DNA from 2 places in the Halomonas marinisediminis genome. Region 1 is predicted to be linked to the other one. Evidence: predicted binding sites of a transcription regulator. Region 1 holds the regulator's gene; the other holds the start of a gene.
What was found. The regulator PhoB, encoded in region 1, activates phosphate uptake and scavenging genes when phosphate is short. The targets are predictions, from matches to a motif close to TGTCATANNNNTGTCANA.

Region 1 (3,426 bases):
GGGAGTCGATCTCCAGGCGGGCGTCGTGGCGCAGCAGCACGTGCTTGACGATGGCCAGGCCGAGGCCGGTTCCGCCGGTCGCCGTGCTGCGCCCCTTGTCGACACGGTAGAATCGCTCGGTAAGGCGCGGAACATGCACCGGATCGATGCCCTCGCCGTCGTCGACCACCTCCAGGTAGGCGCCATGGTCGGGCCCGGGGCGCCAGCTCAGGGCGATATGGCTGCCTTCGGGGGTGTAGCGCACGGCGTTGAAGGCCAGGTTGGAGAGGGCGCTGCGAATCTCCTGTTCACTGCCTAACAGGGCGCGAGGCTCCTTGAGCTCTACCCGGATGGTGTGGCGACCGCCGGATAGTGCCTCGGCATCCCGCTTTACGCCCTCCAGCAATCTGACCATGTCCAGCGGGGCATGGTCGCTTCCGCTGCGGTCGATCTCCAGCCGCGACAGCAGCAACAGGTCCTGGACCAGGTTCTGCATGCGGGTGGTCTGCTCCTGCATCTGGCCGAGCCCCCTGGCGAATCGTGGGGGCAGCTGGTCGGCGAAGCTGGCGTAGGTCTCCAGGTAGCCGGCCAGCACGGTGAGAGGGGTGCGCAGCTCATGGGAGACATTGGCCACGAAGTCGCGGCGCATCTCCTCGAGGCGATGCAGGCGTGTGATGTCGCGGGCCATCAGCAGCCGCTCGCCGTCGCCATAGAGGGTGATCTGAAACTGCAGGACGGTCCGCTCGTCGATGGGGGAGGGCAGGGTCAGGGGGTCGCGATAGTCGCGAGCATGGAAGTATTCGACGAAGCGCGGGTCGCGCAGCAGGTTGGTGATATGGTGGCCACGATCATGAGACGCTTGCAGCCCCAGCAGCCGTGACGCCGCGCTGTTCCACCACTCCATGTCGCCGTGGCGGTCGAGCATGACCACACTGTCGCGCATGGCCTCGGAGGACTCCTGAATTCGCCCCAGGGTACTGCGCAACCGCTCCTGGGCGATACGCTGGACCTTCTGGTAGCGGTAGAGGCGGTCCATCAGGTCACCCCATAGCCCGGCGGCCGAGGGCGGCTCGGCCTGGCTGTCATGGGTCAGCCAGTGGTGAAGACGACGCAGCTGATAGAGATGGTAGACAAGGCTCAGTGCAAGCCCCAGGGCCAGGCCGGCCCACTGCTCGCCCAGCGGCCAGCCGACTGCCAGACCGAGGCCGGCGAGCAGAAGCAGGCGCCCTAGCTCGTGCTTCCAGAGCCTCACGTCAGCCCTTGGCGGAGAACCGGTAGCCGGTGCCACGCACCGTCTGTACCAGGTGCTGGTGACGCTCGCCTAGCGCCTTGCGCAGGCGACGGATATGCACGTCGACGGTGCGCTCCTCCACGTAGACATTGCCGCCCCACACCTGATCGAGCAGCTGGCTGCGGGTGTAGGCGCGTTCCTGATGGGTCATGAAGAACTGCAGCAGGCGGTACTCGGTAGGACCCACGCCCAGTTCCTGCCCGTCGGCGCTGACCCGATGGCTGACCGGATCGAGCCGCAGGCCATCCACCTCCACTGCCTCCTCGACACCATGGGGCGTTGCCCGGCGCAGCACGGCCTTGAGACGCGCCACCAGCTCCCGAGGGGAGAAGGGCTTGGTGATATAGTCATCGGCGCCGGCCTCGAGCCCCTGGATCTTGTTGTCCTCCTCGCCCTTGGCGGTGAGCATGATGATCGGCAGTTCGGCGGTGGTCTCGTCGCGCTTGAGGCGCCTTGCCAGCTCGATGCCGCTGGTGCCGGGCATCATCCAGTCGAGCAGCAGGAGGTCGGGCTGGTGGTCGACGACCATGGCATGGGCGGTCTGGGCGTTGTCCGCCTCGAGCACGCGATAGTCGGCCATCTCCAGCGCCATGGCGATCATCTCGCGGATAGGCGCTTCATCATCGACGATCAGTACGGTCTTGGCGGTCATCCTGAAGCCTCGGGTCAATGACGGGTCGATGTCGAGTAGATCACGATATTATGACACTGACATGACAGGCGGGCCCGTACCGGAGGCCCGGCTACTGGATGCCTGGCCACAGGCTCAGGGCGATGCCCGCGAACACCAGCAGACCCGACCAGTAGTTGTTGAGGAAGGCCCGGAAGCAGGACTCGCGCTCGCGCTCGCGGATCAGCCAGTGCTGCCAGACGAAGGTGGCCGCCATGGCGAGCAGTCCCAGCCAGAAGAAGCCGCCCAGGGCGAGCCGTGTGCCGGCCCAGGCCAGCAGCAGCAGCGTGACGATCTGCAGCAGGCCGATCATGAAGCGGTCGGCACTGCCGAACAGCACCGCGGTGGACTTGATGCCGACCTTCAGGTCGTCGTCGCGATCGACCATGGCGTACTGGGTGTCGTAGGCGATGGTCCACATCACGTTGGCGGCGAACAGCAGCCACGCCTCGACGGGCACATGGCCCAGCACCGCGCCGTATGCCATGGGGATCGCCCAGGAGAATGCCGCTCCCAGAAACAGCTGCGGCAGATGGGTGTAGCGCTTCATGAAGGGGTAGATGAAGGCCAGTATCACTCCACCGATGGAGAGCAGCACCGTGAACAGGTTGGTGAACAGCACCAGCACGAAGGCGCCCGCCACCAGCATCAGAAACAGCGCCTGGGCCTCTCCCTCGCCGATGCGCCCGGTGGCCAGGGGGCGGTCGAGGGTGCGCTTGACGTAGCCGTCCACATGGCGATCGGCGTAGTCATTGATCACGCAGCCGGCGGCACGCATCAGATAGACGCCGGCGATGAAGATCAGCAGCAGGCGACGGCTGGGCAATCCCTCGGCGGCGGTCCACAGCGCCCACAGGGTAGGCCACATCAGTAGCCAGGTGCCGATGGGACGATCGAGACGTGTCAGGCGCAGGAAGTCGGGGAGTCGGGCCAGGCCCGTGGGGCGCATCAAAGAGCGGTCCATCTCTACCTCGTGGCGGGTGGGAACACCAAAGCCTAGCGCGAAGGCAGGCCGAGGTCATCCGCCATGGCGTCGAGGAACCACTCCTGCACCAGCACGCGGAAACCGCCGTGGTGAAATACCGAACGGCGCCCCCAGGGCCCGTGTGCCTCATGGAAGCCTGCCGGGTCACGGGTGACCTCGATCTCGCCGCGCTCGAGGTCGGGCTGGCGGAACAGCCAGCTGCCCAGAGAGCGCTCGCCGAGATGCGCCAGGTCGTGGGCGGGCAGGCCTTCGAGCGGGGCCACCGAGCGTGCCACTACCCAGGGCGTTTCGCCCAGGCATAGGGCGACCTCGCGCTGCCAGGCCTGGCGGCCCGTGGGCAGGCCCAACGCCTGTGCCTCGTCGCGCCGCAGCGCACCGGTGCGCTGGTCGATCAGGTGTACCCGAAAGGGGCGCGGACGACCCGCTTCGGTGAGGCGCAGGGTCAAGGAGTCCCGCGAGCCTACCCACCGTCGCCAGGCCGGACTCATGGCGGGGCGGATG
Region 2 (3,426 bases), on a different contig from region 1:
TGGGAGGCGGCGATGGAGCGTGAAGAGGCATAAGTACCGAAAATTGCCTTTACGTCTTCACGAGAGATTAGCCGGCGAGCTTCGCCGATCGCCTGATTATTGTCCACTGCATCGCCCGTCTCGAGCACGACGGTCTCGCCCTGGACGCCACCATTCGCATTGATCTTATCAACTGCCAATTCCAGGCCACGATAGCTTTCTTCACCGAGTAGAGCCAGTCCACCGCTCAGCGGATATAGCGCTCCAAATTTCACCTCGGCGAAGGCAGGGACCGAGATGCCGCCAAGCAGAGCTGACGCAACAACGCTGTTGATGAAAGTTCGGCGGAATTTTTGATTGTACTTCATGGCTATACACTCCTGATGATTTTTGAATTTTCAGTTCTTATTGTTTGTTATTCAGTAAAACCTTGCCACCTTTAAAGCTCATTATTGGTAGACATTCACCTACATCTATCATGAATTTCATCATGTAGATGCTTTCTCATTAATGTCCCTCCTTAGCTCAATCCCCCTGTCATTCGAAAGTCAGTACGATCTTGCCGATGTGGTCCGCATCCATTCGACGGTGCGCATCCACCACATCGTCGATAGCAAAGATGGAGTCGATCACCGGTAGGCAACGCCCCTCTTCCCATAAGGGCATGACACGGGCCTCAAGCTCCTCGGCAATTTCCTGTTTTTGCTCGATGGAGCGTGCTCGAAGCGTCGACCCCGTGAGCCACAGTTTCTTTGCCAGCAACAACCAAGCATTGATAGTAGACTCAGGCCCCTTCATTACCGCAATCTGCACGATACGGCCCTCGTTGGCGGCCACCTCCATATTGCGGTTGAGATAATCACCACCAACCATATCGATGGTCAAATCGACACCGCGCCCCCCGGTGATCTCTTTCACCGCCTCAACAAAATCCTGAGTTTTATAGTTGATCGCATGAGCTGCCCCAAGCTCGAGGCACTGCCGACACTTCTCTTCACTTCCTGCCGTCGCGATCACATTCGCCCCGAAAGCTTTGGCTAGCTGTATAGCCGTCGTGCCAATCCCGGAGGTTCCACCATGCACCAAGAACGTCTCACCCTCCTTGAGGCCGCCGCGCTGAAATACGTTGGTCCACACTGTGAAGAAAGTTTCGGGAACCGCAGCTGCCTGCTCTAGGGTCATCGTCGCTGGTACGGGCAGTGCATTACGCTCGTCTACCACCGCGTACTCGGCATATCCGCCGCTGGCCACGAGCGCCATCACAGCATCACCGACCGAGTAGCGTGACACCTCGCTGCCCGCCTCTATCACGCGACCACTGATCTCCAGCCCCAGCACATCTGTTGCGCCAGGCGGCGGTGGATAACCCCCCATACGCTGCATCACATCAGGACGATTGACACCAGCACCTGCCACCTTGACGAGAATTTCGCGTGGCCCTGGTACCGGAATTTCGCCCTCAACGACACTCAGCACATCGGGACCGCCCGGCTGGAGAGCCTTGACTTGCTTCATCGTTTTAGTATGCGTGCTTCGGGTCATGATTCCTTCACTTTATTGTCATATCCAGCTAACGCTTCATTGCAGATGAGGCCACGAAAAATGAAGCGCTTCATTGTCTGCTTTGAAAATACCATCCCCCAGAGCTATCACAAGCAATTTCAGTGTTATACTTTGTGCTTATTCGGCTCTAGCACGAATCAGGTCGGCTGCCTTTTCGGCCACCATCATCACGGCACCCTGGGTATTCCCCGAAACCATCTCCGGCATCACAGAAGCATCAGCAATCGACAGTTTCTCAACACCTTTTACCAGTAGGTTAGGGGTTACGACGGCATCTTCGCCCTCACCCATTCTGCAGGTACCAATCGGATGATAAATAGTTTGTCCATTCTCCCGGGCAAACTCCAACCACTCTTCGTCGGATTGAACGCCCTTTCCCGGAGACATTTCATGGGATACATACTGCTGCATGGCCGGCTGCTCGACGATTCTGCGAGCCACCTTCATGCCCTCCACCAATGTCTGGCAGTCCTTGTCCGTCGCTAGCATGTTAGGCCTTATCGACGGGGCCGCCGCTGGATCGGAACTCTCGATATGAATGCTACCCTTTGACGTCGGGCGCAACTGCGTGACTCCAATCGTCATTCCAGGCTTCCGATCCAGAACGCGAGTCGCCGCATTACCGTAGCTGGCATGTACGAAAAAGAATTGGATATCTGGGGAGTTCAATGTTGGCCGCGTCTTAATAAAACCGTGAACCAGACCCGTACCCAGGGTCAATATGCCCTTGTGGCTGGTGAAGTACTTCACCACTTCTTTCGTCAGTCGCAGGCCACGTGACATCTCATTAAGGGTGATGGTGTTACGGACTCGCCAATTCATGCGCGTAGCATAGTGATCGATGTAGTTCTCGCCGACGCCAGTCAGCTTGATCTTGGGTTCGATGCCGACCTTCGACAATACATCGGGATTGCCGATGCCGGACAGCTCCAGGATCTGGGGATTCTGAACAGCCCCCGCACAAAGGATCACCTCCCGTGCCGCTGTCACGGTTTCACGCTTTCCGCCACGCTCATAGGTCACGCCGGTGCAACGTCTTCCGTCGAGCTCAATCCGCAGCACTCGGCAGCCCGTCGATACCGTCAGGTTGCTGCGCGCCATCGCGGGTTTCAAATACCCATCAACGACACTCCAGCGCTGGCCATTGCGCTGCGTGACCTGGTAATAGCCAACCCCTTCCTGATCTACGGCGTTGTAATCCTCGTTGAAGGGCTGCCCATCCTCGGCGGCAGCTGCTAGGAACGCATCGGAAATGGGGAATCGTTCCTTGACTCGCTCTAGGTACATCGGTCCCGACTTGCCTCTGGACTCGCCACCTTCGGCAAAATTTTCAAGTTTCCTGAAGTAGGGCTCGACATTCTGCCAGCTCCAGCCGGTGGCACCTTCGCCTTGCCACCGGTCATAATCGTTCGGCTGGCCGCGTACGTAGATCATGCCATTAATAAGGGTGGAACCACCCAGCCCCTTGCCGCGCGGAATAGCGATCACCCGCTCCTTGGTGCTGGCCTCAGGGCACGACTCGAAACGCCAGTTATAGGTCTTATTAGTCAACAGCTTGCTGAACCCTGCCGGAATCTTGATCCAAGGGCTCCGCGGCAGCCCTCCGGCCTCCAGCAGTAACACGCTGTACTTGCCATCCTCTGTTAGCCGGTTCGCTAGTATGCAACCCGCCGTTCCACCACCCACGATGACATAATCATATTTACCCATTGCACCAAGCTTCCTGTTGCCGCTTGTCGAGTAGTCGCAACATGCTTACAGCCCCATCGTCTCAGCCATGAGCTTGAGTTGATTCTTGAGCATCGGAAGCCCGTACTGAACAGTACAGCCCTTGCTCTTTGCGGCTTTCAGCAGCGATGTCTCCGCGGGCTCCATGATGATTTC

Region 2: a site for PhoB is predicted at 1,538-1,555, ahead of E0702_RS03840 (NAD(P)H-quinone oxidoreductase). Genes of this name have one in related genera too.

Annotation. Positions count from the first base shown of each region.
Region 1 is NZ_SLTR01000020.1:37,187-40,612, forward strand. Features, by position in the region: gene phoR (phosphate regulon sensor histidine kinase PhoR) at 1-1,231, opposite strand, end outside; gene phoB (phosphate regulon transcriptional regulator PhoB) at 1,233-1,922, opposite strand; gene ubiA (4-hydroxybenzoate octaprenyltransferase) at 2,014-2,904, opposite strand; gene E0702_RS13480 (chorismate--pyruvate lyase family protein) at 2,937-3,426, opposite strand, start outside.
Region 2 is NZ_SLTR01000003.1:115,730-119,155, forward strand. Features, by position in the region: gene E0702_RS03835 (ABC transporter substrate-binding protein) at 1-347, opposite strand, end outside; gene E0702_RS03840 (NAD(P)H-quinone oxidoreductase) at 517-1,521, opposite strand; gene E0702_RS03845 (GMC family oxidoreductase) at 1,660-3,252, opposite strand; gene E0702_RS03850 (shikimate dehydrogenase family protein) at 3,298-3,426, opposite strand, start outside.